DNA from 3 places in the Shouchella phoenicis genome. Region 1 is predicted to be linked to each of the others. Evidence: riboswitches for the same ligand, from Rfam matches in the RefSeq annotation. Region 1 holds a riboswitch; each other region holds the start of a gene.
What was found. A riboswitch is a leader RNA that binds a small molecule or an ion and turns the genes downstream of it on or off. The one in region 1 is predicted to bind thiamine pyrophosphate.
Positions count from the first base shown of each region.

Region 1 (5,768 bases):
ATACCAAAGATTTTTTTCATTTTTTTCACTCCCCCGATTGATTGAAAACGTTTACAAGTTGTACTATTGAAAAAACAGAGAAAACGTTTGCCCTTATCTCTAAAACTTCTTCATACTTTTATTATAAATCAGCGAGAAACGAATCGATTCTGGAATATTTTTAAGGATAAGGGTAATTTTTTGCGGTCTATACCATAATCACATCAAAGGAGGTAGTTCTTTTGGATGATAAATCGTCCTTTATTAGAGGTTCGCATTCGTTCACGTTTCAGTTTTTACCTGAAACCGGCTTGCTTAGCTTATGGAACATTGGTTGGGAAGTAAGAACAGACCCCTCTTACTATTGGGATGGTCGGACTAGGCTTGTGGATCATAACACGTTAATTTTCCAATACACAATTTCAGGAAAAGGCATATTAGAAATCAATAATCAAACCTATACGATTAATCAGCATGAAGCATTTATTATTTCCGTTCCTGGTAATCATCGCTACTATTATCCAAAAGATGCGACAGAACCGTGGGAGTTTATTTATATTGCCTTACAAGGACCAACTGTAGAAGATATCTCAACACGCTTAACGAAAGAAACAGGACCTATTGTCGAGCTATCTCCAGACTCCTATTTAATTCGATCGCTTTTTTCTATTTACAATGAAACGAAAGCCGATCGACTTCGAGATCCTTACCAAGCCGCAGCACATGGCTATCAATTTTTACTCGAATGTTTTCGGACACTACACACAAACACACCAAAAGGCGACTCTTATTATTATCAACAAGCGTTCGCTTACATCGAATCAAATTTTCATAAGCAGATTTCGTTAGATGATGTTGCTGAACAAATCGGGGTGTCACGCTATAGCCTAACACGATTATTTAAGAAACAAACAGGCGCTACGCCGATGGAATTTGTTCGCGAACTTCGCATTCGGAAAGCGTGCGCAATGTTAATTCATACAAGTCGCCCTATCAAAGACATTTCGTGTGAAGTCGGCTTCCTTGACGTGAATTATTTTCATAAAGTATTTAAACGCTATACCGGATCAAGTGCTAGTTTTTTTCGGAAAAAAGGAGATTTCTCACAAATTTATTTGCGGAAAACAAGAGGAGAATAAGATTACAAAGATAACAAATGAGTGTCTTTTTTCGTAATACTCTTCAAAAATAACGGCAAAGCGCGGTGAACTAACCGCATGTTCATAAAGGTCTGTGTAAAGTTCTTTGAATCCCTTCTCACTAGTCTTTTTTCACGTATACTAGCTTTTACAACACAAGAGACGACGTAAAGGCGGTGTACGAAAATGGACAAACGGATTCATTGGATCGATGCGGCAAAAGGGCTCGGGATCATCTTGGTTGTAATGAGTCACGCACCGATGAACCCCGAATTAAAAGCATTTTTGTTCGCATTTCACATGCCATTATTCTTTTATTTATCCGGGGCCGTATTTAAACCGAGTAACCAATCACCAGTGACATTTATAAAGAAAAAGGCGAGGGGACTGTTGTTACCTTATTTTCTTTTCTCTGCCATGACCTATCTCACGTGGTTTCTCATCTTTCGTCATTTGTCGTTTACACCTGGCGAAAATGTAGACCCTTTAAATCCTTTCGCAGGGATCTTTCTTTCAACACCTGAGAATTATCAATTAACCTACAATCCGGCCATTTGGTTTCTAACATGTTTATTTTTAGTCGAACTTTTATTCTTTTTCTATTATCGCGTAAGTCGTGGCAAATGGATTGGGTTATTTCTACTAACCGCAGCAGGCTTGGGCTATGCTTCAACTTTCTTTACCTTTGCATTACCTTGGAATGGGTTCGTTGCGTTGTCAGCAGTTGTCTTCTACGGACTTGGTTTTTTAACAAAACATTTGTGGAAAACTTTTTCTTGGAAAGTGGTAATCCCACTATCCACTGCCCTGTTCACGCTTATGTACCTCATTCAATCTGTTAATGAGCGAATTGATATGCGCGGGAATATACTTGGTGAACCATACGTGTTTTACCCAGCTGCACTACTAGGAATGATTGCATTTCTATTGTTTATCCAAAAGGTACAGCACTCAAAAGGCCTATTATTCTTAGGATCAAATTCAATTGTCATCTTGCTTGTGCATATGCCTATTCTGAATACAGTTCGAGCCGCTATGCATTATGGACTCGGTGTCAATCTCGACACCGCGAATACTCTTCCTTGGACGTTATTATTTACAGGCTTAACGCTTGCTTTGACAATTCCGTTTATTTATTTCTTCAATAAACACCCGTGGTTCCTAGGAAAAAAACAGCCAAAAGAAGCCAAAGCGAAACGAACATCGCCACGTATCTCTCTACACGAAAAAGCCGTCCCATAATGTAGGGACGGTTTTTTATCTCCTTATTCAACGGGCCAACTCTCTTGTTTATACGCCATATCCCAAAACATATATTCATAACGGCTCGTATTCATAAAGATTGCTTCTAAGCGATTAAGCTCTTCTTCTGACTTAGAATCAGCAAGGGCATCTAGTGTCTCAATAAGCCAGTCTGCAATTTGACCAAATTCATCTGAAGAATACATGCGTACCCATTCTCCGTAATATTCATGATCTAAGGCGCCTGGAATTTTTGCCAACTCAAGGCCAATTTCGTAATAATTCCACGCACAAGGTAAAATGGAAGCAATCAGTTCTGCTAACGATCCTTTTTGCGCTTCCGCTAGCATCGCACTGCTATATGCTAACGTAACAGGTCCAGGAACGGTAGCTTCTAGCTCCTCGCGACTAACGCCCAGTCGCTCAGCATATGAACGGTGTAGTTCCATTTCCGTATTCAGCGTTTCATCTAATGCGGCAGCAAAACCGGACATGGTCTTTAGATCAGGGGCGAGCACCGTGCCCATCGCCATGACTTTCGCATACTCAATTAAATACTTATAATCTTGTTTCAACCAATGTTGAAACGCTTCTTTCGGCAATGTACCGTGACCAATTCCTTGGACGAAAGGATGGTTATGGCTAGCCGTCCATACAGCATCCGCGTGTTGACGAATTCGTTGCGTAAATGACATAAAATCGCTCCTTTAAGCTTCATTTAAAAAACCACTTTCTTTGATTAGGAAAGTGGCTTCACGTCATTGATGGACGAGCTAGCATACACTTCCCTACGCTAGTTCAAACTAGATCAGGTGATAAGGGTTAAGGTCTACTGCCTCTCTCAGCCAAAATGGCACCCCTAGTGGTCTTTTATTCTCTTTCTACTATCATAGATGAACGACAAACTTTGTGCAAGAAGGACGTCCATCGTTCTCCTAGCAAAAAACAAGCCTAGCGCATGACGCTTCCGCCAGAAATTTTAACAGACTCCCCTACGATATTTTTGGCTGCATCGGTTAAGAGATAAATAATCGTGTTGGCTACTTCTTCAGGTTCTGTAATTCGACCAGACGGCAAGTTTTGTTCAACTTCATTTAATTGTTCCTCATAAGAACGGCCGTTTTGCTTCGCTTTTCGCTCAATTGCACCTTTGCCCATCTCTGTATTAACAAAACCTGGACAAACAGCATTGACGCGTACTTGATTTTCAATCGCTTCTAGCGCAAATGATTGCGTAAACCCAATTAAGGCAAATTTACTACCTGCATAAGCAGAATTTCCATAGGTTCCTCTTAAACCAGACAGCGACGATACATTCACAACCGCTCCTTCTTGCTCTTGTTTCATCGATTGATAGACTTTCTGGGTTAAAAGAATAAGAGAGGTAAAGTTTGTATGCATGATGCTTGTCATCGTCTCTTCGTCCAACTCTTCCACAATCGCTCCACCGCTCATCCCAGCTGAGTTCACCAGTCCAAAAATCGGACCATGTTTCTTGATGGCTTTTTCAACGAGTTGGTTACGCTCATCTTCTACATTTAAATCTGCTGGAACGATCAAGATGTCTTGATATTCTTTTTGTAGTGCGTTTAATTTCTCTTCGTTTCGACCAGTAACCGTTACGTTAGCGCCTAGTTTAGTCAGTGTTTTAGCCGTTGCTGCACCAATACCACCAGTAGCTCCTGTTACCAAGATATGTTTGTCCTGTAACACGTCATTTGCAAAAACCATTCTGTCGTCACTCCTCGATTCATCTTTTGTTCTCTAATAACCGTTTCAGCTTCTTCTTAAACGAATGAACTTCATCTGGTAAGCTCATAACAAAAGAGAGTCCCTAATGATTAGGAAACTCTCTCAATAATGGTGCTTATTCCAAGCCCTCCCGCGATACAGAGTGAGATGAGGGCATACGTTCCTTGTCTTCTCACTAATTCATGCAGAGCTTTTGTTAATAAAATTGCCCCCGAAGCTCCAATTGGATGACCTAATGCAATCGCTCCGCCGTTTGGATTTAAACGCTCATCATCCATTTTCATTCCCCACTCATGTAAAACCGCAAGGGCTTGCGCAGAAAATGCTTCATTCAATTCAATTACATCTAAGTTTTTAAACGTTAAACCCACCTGCTTTAAGGCTTTAGCTGTTGCTGGAACAGGACCCAGTCCCATCTCTTTTGGAGAGACCCCTGCCGCTGCTTGTGCGATAATTTTTGCTCTTGGTTTGGCTGATAATTGCGTTAATCCCTTTTGTGATGTTAATAAAATCGCAGCAGCTCCATCGTTCCGACCTGAGCTATTGCCCGCCGTCACTGTGCCACCTTTTTTGAAGACAGGCTGTAAGGTTGCCAATTTCTCAATCGGCGCTAGGCGTGGATGCTCATCTTCAGAAAAGAGCAGTGTGTGCTTCTTTTGCTTTATTTCAACAGGTGTAATCTGAGACTGAAACCGTTCTGCCTCAATCGCACGGGCTGCTTTTTTTTGACTAGAATACGCAAACAGATCCTGATCTTCGCGGCTAATCCCATACTTTTCTGCTAAGGTTTCTGCAGTAAAGCCCATCGTAAATTCACCGTACTGCTCTTTTGGCTGTGACCGTGGCTGACTCTCCGTGTTCGGATCTAGCAATACGCCATTGCCTGCCCCTAACCCGAAACGAGCACCACGCAGATAGTATGGAGCCGTACTCATACTTTCAACCCCACCAGCAACAACAACATCTGCAAGCTGACTCATAATTTGCTGGGCCCCACTATTTACTGCTTGAAGCCCTGAACCACATTGCCTGTGAATTGTGTAAGCTGGAATCGCTTCAGACCAACCTGCTTTTAACAGCCCTATCCTTGCTATATTCGGCGAATCAGTACTTTGTTTTCCTTGACCGACAATGATTTCGTCGATGGCATCTAACTTTCCATCCACTCTTTTGACAAGCGACTCAAGCGTGTGGGCAAGCAATTGATCATCGTAATGTTGGGCTAGCGAGCCGCCTATTTTCCCAATAGGGGTTCGAACAGCTTCCACAATGTAAACGTCATTACCTTTCGTCATACGTATAAAACCCCCTTCCAGACTTTCGGCCAAGCCTTCCTGCTTTAACGTACTTGACGAGGAGGGGACACGGACGATACGTTTCCCCGAGTGTTTCATATAAATAAGTCATATTTCGCAAGCGTGTATCAAGCCCGACTAGATCGGCTAATTCTAATGGTCCCATTGGGTGATTTAAACCGAATTTCATCGCTTTATCCACATCTTCTACAGACGCAACACCTTCCATGACAAGATTCATTGCTTCATTACCGATTAGTCCATTCATTCGACTTGTCACAAAACCTGGAAACTCGTTCACCTCCACTGTCTCTTTGTTCAGGCCTTCTGCCACTTGTTTCACTTGCGCAAACGTCTCGTC
Region 1 is NZ_JBDFMQ010000001.1:3,110,088-3,115,855, forward strand. It holds gene ABC361_RS16655 (ABC transporter substrate-binding protein) at 1-20, opposite strand, end outside; gene ABC361_RS16660 (AraC family transcriptional regulator) at 222-1,118, shown strand; gene ABC361_RS16665 (acyltransferase family protein) at 1,305-2,360, shown strand; gene tenA (thiaminase II) at 2,384-3,055, opposite strand; TPP riboswitch at 3,129-3,231, opposite strand; gene ABC361_RS16675 (SDR family NAD(P)-dependent oxidoreductase) at 3,312-4,091, opposite strand; gene ABC361_RS16680 (thiolase family protein) at 4,202-5,407, opposite strand; gene ABC361_RS16685 (3-hydroxyacyl-CoA dehydrogenase family protein) at 5,394-5,768, opposite strand, start outside.

Region 2 (5,768 bases), 1.7 Mb from region 1:
TTTATCGTTCCACATTATTAGCCAGATTGGCTATATGATTATGGGAATTGGGTTAAATACTGCTCTCGCACTTGCAGGAGCTGTTTACTTCCTCGCCCATAACATGATTGTTAAGACAGGCTTAATTTTAATGTCTGGCGCGACTCAAAAGGTAACAGGAACAACGGATCTTAAGAAGATGGGTGGATTACTGAAGACACACCCTACCCTTGCGTGGTCGTTTTTAATACTTGGCTTATCTATCGCTGGAATTCCTCCGCTTAGCGGCTTTTTCGGTAAATTCCCGTTAATTGTAGCTGCTGCAGAAGAATCAAGCTATTTCTTAGTCTTTCTTTCACTATTTGTTGGGATGCTGACACTGTTCTCCATGATTAAAATCTTCATGAATGTGTATTGGGGAGCGCCACAACATACGAAAGAACAAGCAAATACATCCATCGCGCCAACATTATTAGCCATTTCACCACTTGTTCTTTTAACGATTATTCTAGGTATTTTTGCAGAACCATTTTTTGCATACACTGAAATAATTGCGAATGAACTTCTTGATCCAGCAGTATATATCGAATCGGTTCTGAAGGAGTAGATACAGTATGGCTTTTCAATTACTAATTAACGTCGTTCTTGCCATTGTTTGGATGCTGTTTCAGAATAGCTTCACGATCGTCGATTTTGTCGTAGGGTATACGATTGGTTTTTTCGTTGTTCTTGTACTAATTCGGTTTAAAGGATACGAATTTTACTTTGCTCGAGTATGGTCACTTATTAAGTTGATTTTAATTTTTATGAAAGAACTGGCCATCGCAAATGTGAGTGTAATGAAAACCGCATTAAGTCCGAAAATGGACGTTGCACCAGGCATCGTAGCGGTCCCTACTCGATTGGAAACAGAAACAGAAAAAACAATGTTCGCCGTCATGATGACATTGACACCAGGAACATTATCAATTGAATTTTCTCTTGATTCAAATGTGATATTCGTGCATGCCCTTGACGCACGGAATAGAGATGAGATCATTCATTCTGTTCAAAATACATTTGAACGTGGAATACTGGAGGTGACACGGAGATAATGTTTGAAACAATTCTCTCCTGGCTCTTATTGATAAAATGTGGAGCAGCTTTATTATGCATCATCCGTGTTTTTATCGGGCCAACACATTCAGATCGAATCGCCGCTCTTGATACACTTGGTTTAATGTTAATTGGGTTTGTTGGGATTTTAATGATTCTTCAAGATACAATGGCCTATACAGAAGTTGTGCTTGTAGTAGCAATTCTTGCATTTATTGGTTCTGTTGCGCTTGCTAAGTTTCTAGAAAGGGGGAATTTATTTGACCGCGACTGAATGGGTAATCATCATTTTGCTATCTGTAGGAACGTTTTTTAGTCTCTCTGCGGGTATAGGTCTCATTCGTTTTCCGGATGTCTATTCTCGCCTTCATGCAACTGGAAAAAATGCAACAGCAAGCGTTATTTTAATCATGACGTCAACCTTTGTCTATTTTCTGTATGAGCATGATCTCTTTATCGGCAAATTACTCCTCACGATTTTATTCGTCTTTTTGACAACTCCTGTTGCGGCGCTACTGATTTCTAGATCAGCTTACCGGATAGGGATCCCTATGTCGAAAAAGTCGGTGAGAGATGAAATGAAGCCTTATTATGATAATGAAAAAGCCTCACCTGCAAAAAATGAATAGGACCACGCACAGTAGCGGACATAAATCATGATTTATGTCCGCTTTTTTAAATAAACATCCGCTTAGTTCGATAAAAAAAGCCTCATGAATGAAGGAACTCACTCATAAAGCTTTACGGACGTTCGTTTTCTCGAGAGAATGGCTATTATTTGGTTGCAACGTCCCAATCTTTTCGCCTACTTTTACATTTTTATCATGTAGCGCTAGTGAAAATGCATTTTTCTCAAACAATAAAATAACCGTAGAACCAAAAGAAAAATACCCGACTTCTTCGCCTTTCTCCCATACACTCCCTGCTTTCGTTCGAACAATTGAATTTATATTCATTGCCCCGACTTCAATCATCGCATATTGAATTGCACCTTGATACAAGTCATTGACGATACGATAATTGTGCGACAGAGGTTTTCTTCCATACTTTAACCCAGGCTCATTCACAGGATAGGAGCGGCTTCCTAGCGTGGTTGATTCGGACAAGTGACAATTCATTGGACTATGAACTCGATGATAATCACTTGGGCTTAGATAGAGAATGACATACGTACCGCCCTCAAATTGCTTGGCTTTTGCTTCAGACTGCAGCATATCTTCCAGGCGGTAGCTTTGCCCCTTGACAACAAACGTTGCATCTTGTTTAATTTCTCCCGCCTCTTCACATCTTCCGTCAACTGGTGAAACAACACTCTTCTCTTCTTGATTAATCGGCCGATTTTCCATGTTGATTTGCCTCGTAAAAAACGAATGTAAACTCCCATGTTCTTTATATGGCAAAATTGCTTCTTCATGCTTAATCTTATATGTTTTAATAAACATTGGTATAAACGGTTTACTGAGCTTTGATTTCGTAAATTGTTTTAACAGATTGGAACTCCACTGACGATTTGTTAGTTCTATACTCATTTGAAAAAATTTCCTTTTCATCTCATCACCTTTAACGCTTTTTTGCATCATTGCCCGCTTTTTTATGGTATACTTTGGTATTATAGCACGTAAATAAACTCGAAAAGAGGTGAAATGTACGTGTTCTTATTAAATCAATTAGTCTCGACTCGCAAAAAAATTAAAGGTCAAATTGCGAATGGATTAACGCTAATTAATTTAGGCCTTGGGATAACCGCAATTATGTTTATTTTACAAGGAAGTATTTGGTACGGATTTTTATTTATCGCTCTCGCGGCTTTATTTGATCGCTTTGATGGAATGGTAGCTAGACGATTAAAAATTGAATCAGAACTCGGAAAACAACTTGATTCCTTAAGTGATCTCGTGTCATTTGGTGTAGCCCCTGCTCTACTCGTTCAGCAAGCCACATTAATGCCATTGAGCTTTGTAGGTGGACTTGCCGTTGTTCTATTTATTTTATGTGGTGCTTTAAGACTTGCACGCTTTAACATTACAGATTCTCCCAATGAATTTATTGGATTACCGATTACTGGCGCAGGATGTATCCTAGCTTTTTCAACACTCTTTAATGACCAATTACCCGAAACATTTTTTGTTATTTTTATGATTTGTTTATCTGGTTTAATGATTAGCAACATTAGGGTAAAGAAAGTGTAACGCTTCATTCAACATGAATCGCCAAAAATTGATTCATAAGTCTATTTTTATTGCTTAACTGGCTAAAATTACTGCTTTTAGCTTGACAGTAGCAGGATTCATGAGTAAATTAAGGGCAGGCAGTAACGTCTGCCCGCTTTAAAAGCGGATTTCAAGTATACATATTATTCTCGTGTAAAAGAATAATACGTTATTCTATGTAAAGAAAAGGAGTTTTTACAGATGAACAAAACAGATCTGATTAATGCAGTTTCCGAGCAAGCAGAAATTTCTAAAAAGGACGCGTCAAAAGCAGTTGACGCTGTATTTGAAGGTATTACGGATTCTCTAGTAAACGGAGGGAAAGTTCAACTTGTTGGATTTGGTAGCTTCGAAGTTAGAGAACGTTCAGCAAGAAAAGGACGCAACCCGCAAACAGGAGAAGAAATCGAAATTCCAGCAACTAAAAACCCTGCGTTCAAGCCTGGTAAGCAATTAAAAGACGCAGTCAACTCATAAGATTCGCACAAACTGTATAAAATAAATTCCACTAGGGGTGCATGAATGCTGAGAAAAGGGAAACCTTTAACTCTTCAACCTGATCTAGGTAAAACTAGCGTAGGGAAGTGGGAAAGCAATGACTATTGCTCAAAAAAACGGCCGCCTCTTTCTATGCGGTCGTTTTTTTGTTTTGAAAGGATGGAATATATAATGGAATCAGTACGTCGTGCACTGACAATAGCCGGTACAGACCCAACAGGTGGAGCGGGAATTCAAGCTGACATTAAGACGTTTCAAGAACTAGAGGTTTACGGCATGTCTGTCTTGACATCGATTGTGGCACAAAACACAACTGGTGTTAGAGGCATTCATCACCTTCCAATTGAGATGATTGAAATGCAGTTAGATGCAGTGCTGGAGGATATTTGTCCTCACGCCATTAAGACAGGCATGATTGCGCAAAAAGACATGATGACGCTTTTAAGTAATAAACTGGCTAAGCTTACGAACGTTCCATACATTTGCGATCCAGTTATGATGGCTAAGAATGGCGATTCCCTACTTGAAAAAGATGTACGTTCGTTTTTGCGAGATACGCTAGTTCCTCTAGCCACCATCGTTACACCAAATATTGCGGAAGCAGAAGATTTAGTTGAATTCAAGATAGCATCCATTGACGATATGAAGAAAGCAGCCAAACGAATTGTTCATGAACTTGGCGCTACTTGCACGGTTGTCAAAGGGGGGAGCCTCCAAGGAGATGCCATAGATGTATTCTATAGCGCGAGCGATGGCTATCATACTCTTGACGCACCACGAACGGATACAAAGCACACACATGGAACAGGATGTACGTTTTCTGCCGCCATTAGCGCAGAATTAGCAAAAGAGACTTCTGTTTTTAAAGCTGTTCAGAAAGCAAAGCACTATACATCTTCTGCCATTGCCTATTCGTTAAATATAGGACACGGATATGGCCCGACAAACCATTGGGCACACCGCCTCCACTCCAATACAACTCCCCTTTAAAACCACCTTTAATAAGTAGAAAAAAGCCTACCACTTATTCGGTAAGCCTTTTTTCTACCATTATGCGATTCGTACAATTCTTAATGCTGCACCTTGGCCATCCACTAAAACAGCGGCACCTAACAATCCAAATAACTCAAGCTCAATTAAATCACCAGCTGCTAAATCTGCTACAACATTCCCTGGTATATTCGTAACAGCCACACCCGGAGATACTTCCGAAGAAGCAAGTGGTGTTCCGTTAACAGTAAGTCGTAATCCTAACAACAGTCCAGCTGTAAGATTTACATTATAAGAAATACTATACGTTCCTGCTGTGTCAATTGTAAATCCATCTCCTGTTGCCGTAATTCCTGCGGCTAGCTGATTATCAGGAACCGGAACCGTCGTACCTCCAAGAATAACTGCAATTGTTGATCCGCCATTCGTACCGAATGCATACGTAGACGTTAGCGCTTCACCTGTAGGGCTTGCCGGACCTGTTGGACCTGCTGGGCCTGTTGGACCCGTGACTCCAAGGCCAGGAAGGACTAATTCAAAGTCAGCTGATGCACCTGGTGTTCCTGTTGGAGCATCCACTAAGACGCGGTAAACAGAACCTTCAAATGACACTAACTGTCCCGCCGTCAATGCTGGAGCAGTTGCTGGATCAAAAACGGTCACACCATCCAGGCCTAGTCCCGTTACACCAGTCGGACCGATTGGACCGGTTGGGCCTGTAATCCCATCTAATCCGGTCGGGCCTGTTGGACCTATGGGACCTGTTATTCCATCTAATCCGGTCGGGCCTGTTGGACCTATGGGACCTGTTATTCCATCTAATCCGGTTGGGCCTGTTGGACCTACGGGACCTGTGACTCCATCTAATCCCGTTGGACCGATTGGACCTGTTGGACCTGTGACTCCATCTAATCCCGTTGGACCGATTGGACCTGTTGGACCTGTTGGACCTGTGACTCCATCTAATCCCGTTGGACCTACTGGACCTGTTGGGCC
Region 2 is NZ_JBDFMQ010000001.1:1,406,628-1,412,395, reverse strand. It holds gene ABC361_RS07690 (Na+/H+ antiporter subunit D) at 1-586, shown strand, start outside; gene ABC361_RS07685 (Na+/H+ antiporter subunit E) at 594-1,073, shown strand; gene ABC361_RS07680 (Na(+)/H(+) antiporter subunit F1) at 1,073-1,348, shown strand; gene mnhG (monovalent cation/H(+) antiporter subunit G) at 1,335-1,703, shown strand; gene ABC361_RS07670 (phosphatidylserine decarboxylase) at 1,806-2,624, opposite strand; gene pssA (CDP-diacylglycerol--serine O-phosphatidyltransferase) at 2,718-3,263, shown strand; gene ABC361_RS07660 (HU family DNA-binding protein) at 3,486-3,761, shown strand; TPP riboswitch at 3,785-3,884, shown strand; gene thiD (bifunctional hydroxymethylpyrimidine kinase/phosphomethylpyrimidine kinase) at 3,954-4,772, shown strand; gene ABC361_RS07650 (BclA C-terminal domain-containing protein) at 4,833-5,768, opposite strand, start outside.
Region 2: another riboswitch for thiamine pyrophosphate. It lies ahead of thiD (bifunctional hydroxymethylpyrimidine kinase/phosphomethylpyrimidine kinase); the one in region 1 lies ahead of tenA (thiaminase II).

Region 3 (5,768 bases), 1.4 Mb from region 1:
CGTTGAAGCTCATCAAGAATCCAAGGTGTAGCCTCCTGCAAAGTTTGAAACATTGCATTCGCTCTTACTCTTTTTTGAATTCGCTCTCCTACAAGAACGGTTTTGCACCCTGCGGCTTTGCCAGCTTCAATATCAGGCTCTCGATCCCCAACCATCACGCTATGATTGAGATTGATATTATACGTGTTAGCTAATTCATTAAGCATTTGTGTCCCAGGCTTCCGACACAAGCAACCTGCATTCGGCTTATGTGCACAATAAGCAACATCATCAATCCTCGCACCTATCTCTTTTAATTCACTTATCATCTTGTGATGGATGCGAAGCAACATCTCTTCTTTAAGAAACCCTAATCCAATCCCACCTTGATTTGTTACAACAAATACATAAAATCCTGCATCATTTATTTGCTTAATGGCCTCAGGTACACCTTTCAGTATATAAAAATCAGCTGGCTCATTCACGAACTTCACTCTCTTGGTTAAAATTTCGTTAATCACACCATCACGATCTAAAAAAACGGCTCGATTTATCGTCCTCACATCCTTATGTACGTACATTTATTACTCTGTCTATTCTTTGTCATAATATGTGCGCTCAAAAAAAAGAAGCTGAATGGTTTCAACTTCTTTCTAGAGGTTTCTACTGTAAAGACCATTTCATAAGATACTCTTCCTTGTTTGTATCTACATTGATTTCAGTCCCTTTACAAATGAAATGATTCTCTTTATAAAAGCGAATGGCTGCTTGATTCTCTTTAAACACCCTTAGCTCAATACATGTTCGCCTGTTCTTGATCTATGATAATAACGCTGTCCCGTAGCCCTTTCTTATTGACGCAGGTTCAATAAATAGTGCAGCAAGTTCATTTTCTACCATAGATAAAAAACCTTGTATGCCGGACGCCTGCCGAATGGTATAAGTTTCCAAAAAAGGAAGATAAGCCGTTTTCATTTCTTCTTTTTTCCCTCTCCAAAATGATCGATCGACAAATGGGTGCGCGTAGATGGAGCTACGATACCAAATGTCAGCTAACTCCGCATACTCTAAATCTGTTGCTTTTTGAATATCCATTTACTTGCCTCTTTCTTCTCATAGCAAACTGTAGATAGAAGCTTCCCTTCATTCTGAAGATCGGTCTATCTTGTTAATCCTAAATGTTCACGAAACGTTTTTCCACTATAAGCCATTCGAAAAAGGCCTCTTTTTTGCATCTCAGGAACAACGAACTCAACAAAATCCGTCAAACTACCTGGTAAAGTAGGAGGCATTAAATTAAATCCATCTGCAACGCCTGCATCAAACCACCTTTCCATTTGGTCAACAATATCTTTCGGAGTGCCAATTAATGTAAAATGCCCCCCACCCGCATTCAGATACCCTACTAATTCTCGAACCGTCGGATTCTTATCACGTATCATTTCAAGTATTGTTTCGTAACGCCCAATGGGTCCATCAAATTCTTCTAAAGGCGGCAAAGTAGGGACTTTTTCATCCAGTTCCCATTGAAAACAATCTTGTCTTACAAACATACTCAGCTGTTTCAACGCGTCCTCAATCGGTAATTGCTTATCTAACACTCGCTTTTTTTCAAGCGCTTCTTCATAAGTCTGGCCTACATACGTGACGAGCCCGGGAAACACCTTAATTTGCTTCGCTTCACGTTCATGTTGGATTAATTGGTTCGTTAATTTTTCCCGATACTCTTTCGCTTGCTTGAAATTCCACGAAACTGAATAGACAGCATCCGCATATTTTGCAGCTAATGCAATCCCTTGCGGTGATGCACCTGCCTGCATTGAAACGGGCTTTACTTGTGGGCTACTTGGTGTAGTAGAAGGACCCTTCACCTTAAAGAAATCATCGTTGTGATTAATGGCTTGTATATTCGTTGGGTCAATCAATGTGTGTTCTTCACGACTTGGCTGAAACGTATCTGCGTCCCATGAAAGAAATAATTTGTCCATCAACGCAGCAAATTCATCCGCTTTCTTGTAACGGTCTCCTCGAGCTGGTAACGCCTCCATACTGTGATTAAACGCTTCACCATCTGTCATTGAAGTAACAAGGTTCCAACCTACACGACCGTTAGAAATATGATCTAAACTTAGCAGTTGTCTTGATACTGTGAATGGATTTGCAAATGTGCTTGAAACCGTGGATACGAGCCCAACATAGTTCGTGACTTGAGAAATAGCCGTTAATTTCACAATCGGGTCAAACCAAAAAGCTGGCATATCTGTTGGCTCGGCTCCTCGAAACGCTTGATTGTCAGCAAAAAAGATCGCATCAAAACATCCTTTTTCCGCCAATCGTGCTAGAGTCTGATAGTAAGAGATATTCCCAATGTCCTCTATGTAAGAATCGGGCATAAGCCACGCTGCTTGATGATGTCCACAGCCATAAAGTAAGACACCGAGATGCATCTGGTTTTCGAACGTATGCATTCCCTTCCCCTCCATTGTTTTAGTTCATCGTGAGACCACCATCTACCGTAATCGTTTGTCCGGTTATTCCACTTGCGTTTTCTGAAGCTAGATAAGCGACCATATTCGCAACATCTTGAGTCGTTGTTACCTTCTTTAATGGTGTGGATTGCGCGATTAAATCAAACACCTCTTGCGATGTCACGGCGCTTGCATCAGTCGTTTTTAAAAGCCCTCCTGAAACGACATTTGCGTTAATTCCGTGTACACCTAATTCTGAGGCGAGATTGCGCGTAAAGCCGATCAACCCTGCCTTTGCCGTTGTATATTCATGGTAGGGGACGACAGGGTTTTGAAAAAGGTTCGTTCCAATACTAATAATTGAACCCTGTTTGCGTTCTAAAAATTGAGGAAGCACACTTTGAACAACATGAAACGCTGCCTTTAATGTGCCATCGACTTGTTTCTGATAATCGTCCCAAGAAAGGTTAATAAAAGACTTTTGTTGAGAAGGATCAAATTTAAAATCGACTAGCGCATTGTTTACCACTACATCAATCTGACCGAAATAATTGGTTGCTTGCGCCATCATGGTGTCTACTTCTTCTCGGTTTGTCACATTTGCTTGAATGGCGATACTTTGGTCTTGTCCAATCTCAGACACTAGTTTCTCTGCCGCTTCTTTGCTTTTATAGTAATTGACCACAACTTGATACCCTTGATTGGCTAACGTTTTTACAATTGTTGCACCTAAACCTCTGCTGCCACCTGTTACTAATACGGTTCTTGTCATTTTTTTCGCTCCTATCCTTTTCGTTTTATACACATCTCAACCGCTCAACACTACCAATCTTTACATTTGCCTCACCTTTTTTTCTCACTAATAGAATCAAGACTAAACAAAAAAGTGCCGAGTCTGTTTTAGCCCCGGCACAATGAATGAAAGAAGACGATTCATCATAACTTTCCCACGCTGGTATTGCCCAGATCAGGTCCAAAGAGTCAAAAAGTCTCATCGCGCTTTCCTCTCAGCCCAGCTCATTGGGCTCCCCTAGTTAGTCATATATTGTTTTCAAATTCATTATATTTTTAATAATCCCTTACGTCAATTTTCGACTGCTCTTGTTTTCCTATTTTCTTTTTTCAACTCGACCGTTATAATGAGTAAAAAAACAGAATAACGAGGTGTTTCTGACAACATGATACGAAAAGCAACGAAAGAAGACTTACAAGAGATTCTTACCATTTACAACCATGCGATTCTACATACAACCTCCGTTTATTCGTACGAGCCTCATACACTCGAGATGCGTGAAACGTGGTATAACCAAAAGATCGAAGACAAGTTTCCTATTCTCGTTTTTGAAGAAGACAATCACGTCATTGGGTTCGCGACATATGGTTCGTTCCGAGCGTGGCCTGCTTATCAATACAGTATTGAACATTCCATTTATGTAGATCCCAATCAACGAAAAAAAGGAATTGCTACTCAACTGCTAACCGAAATGATTGCGTTAGCCAAACAAGATGGCTATAAAACGATGATCGCAGGGATTGATGCCACGAACGAACAGAGCATCGGATTGCATAAAAAATTTGGCTTTACACACAATGGAACGATTGAAAAAGTTGGCTATAAGTTTGATCGCTGGCTTGACTTAGCGTTTTACCAACTCATTTTCGAGTAAAAGAAAAGCTAAGACCTCAGCCGGTCTTAGCTTTATTCTTTATACAAGTTTTGTTGTCCAATTTTCACAGTTCCACGTTTCTGTGACAATATCTTGATAAAATTCTGGTTCGTGAGAAATGAGCAGAATACTGCCTTTATATGCTCGCAATGCACGCTTTAATTCTTCCTTCGCATCCACATCAAGGTGATTCGTAGGCTCATCAAGAACCAAGATATTTGACTCGCGATTGATTAGCTTACATAAGCGAACCTTTGATTTTTCTCCCCCGCTCAACACAACCATCTTGCTTTCGATGTGTTTCGTTGTTAATCCACACTTTGCTAGCGCTGAGCGAACTTCTCCTTGGCCAAGAGAAGGGAACTCTTGCCAAATCTCTTCAATACACGTATTATTGGAAACTTTCGCTTCTTGTTCAAAATACCCAATTTCTTGATAATCCCCACGTTCAACAGAGCCAGAAATCGGTGTTTGAATGCCTAATAAACTTTTTAAAAGCGTTGTTTTTCCAATTCCATTTGCGCCAACTAAAGCAATTTTTTGCCCTCGCTCCATTCGTAAGTCTAATGGCCTGGATAAAGGTTCATCATAGCCAATTACAAGCTCCTTTGTTTCAAAAATAAGCTTGCTTGTTGACCGTGCTTCTTTAAAGTTAAACTCTGGCTTTGGCTTGTCTTTTGCCAGTTCAATAACATCCATTTTATCTAGTTTTTTCTGTCTCGACATCGCCATGTTTCGCGTTGAGACACGCGCTTTGTTACGAGCAACAAAGTCTTTTAACTGTGCCATTTCTTGTTGCTGACGCTTGTAAGCCGCCTCTAATTGCTGCTTTTTCATTTCATGTACGTCTAGAAAATGATCATAGTCCCCAACATAGCGATTAAGCTCTTGATTTTCCATGTGGTAAATAATATTAATAACGCTATTAAGAAACGGAATGTCATGCGAAATTAAAATAAAGGCATTTTCATATTCTTGTAAATAACGTTTGAGCCATTCAATATGCTGTTCATCTAAATAGTTTGTCGGCTCATCTAATAGCAAAATGTCTGGTTTCTCTAATAAGAGCTTTGCGAGCAACACTTTCGTTCGTTGTCCACCACTTAAGTCTTCCACATCCTTTTCTAAACCAACATCGTCTAGACCTAGTCCGCGGGCCACTTCTTCTACTTTTGCATCAATCGTATAAAAATCATTATTGGTCAAGGTATCTTGAATGACGCCCACGTCTTCAAGAAGACGTTCCAATTCTTCAGGCGTGACGTCACCCATTTTGTCGTACATTTGATTCATTTCCGCTTCCATGTCGTAAAGATACTGAAAAGCTCCTTTTAACACATCACGCATCGTCATACCTCGCTCAAGAACTGTGTGCTGATCAAGGTAACCGACACGAACCTTCTTTGACCATTCTACTTTTCCTTCATCAGGCATAAGTTTCCCAGTAATAATATTCATGAACGTTGATTTACCTTCACCATTTGCACCGATTAATCCAATGTGTTCTCCTTTCAACAAACGGAACGACACATCTTGAAAAATCGCACGGTCACCGAAGCCGTGACTTAAGTCTTTTACCGTTAATATACTCATCTATTATCAACCCTTTTATTGTAACAAGTTCGTTTTATGATCCAATTAAAGATTGTACCAC
Region 3 is NZ_JBDFMQ010000001.1:1,715,991-1,721,758, reverse strand. It holds gene ABC361_RS09340 (D-glycero-alpha-D-manno-heptose-1,7-bisphosphate 7-phosphatase) at 1-533, opposite strand, end outside; gene ABC361_RS09335 (GNAT family protein) at 799-1,074, opposite strand; gene ABC361_RS09330 (LLM class flavin-dependent oxidoreductase) at 1,140-2,447, opposite strand; gene ABC361_RS09325 (3-oxoacyl-ACP reductase) at 2,467-3,219, opposite strand; TPP riboswitch at 3,375-3,489, opposite strand; gene ABC361_RS09320 (GNAT family N-acetyltransferase) at 3,626-4,114, shown strand; gene ABC361_RS09315 (ABC-F family ATP-binding cassette domain-containing protein) at 4,154-5,707, opposite strand.
Region 3: another riboswitch for thiamine pyrophosphate. It lies ahead of ABC361_RS09325 (3-oxoacyl-ACP reductase); the one in region 1 lies ahead of tenA (thiaminase II).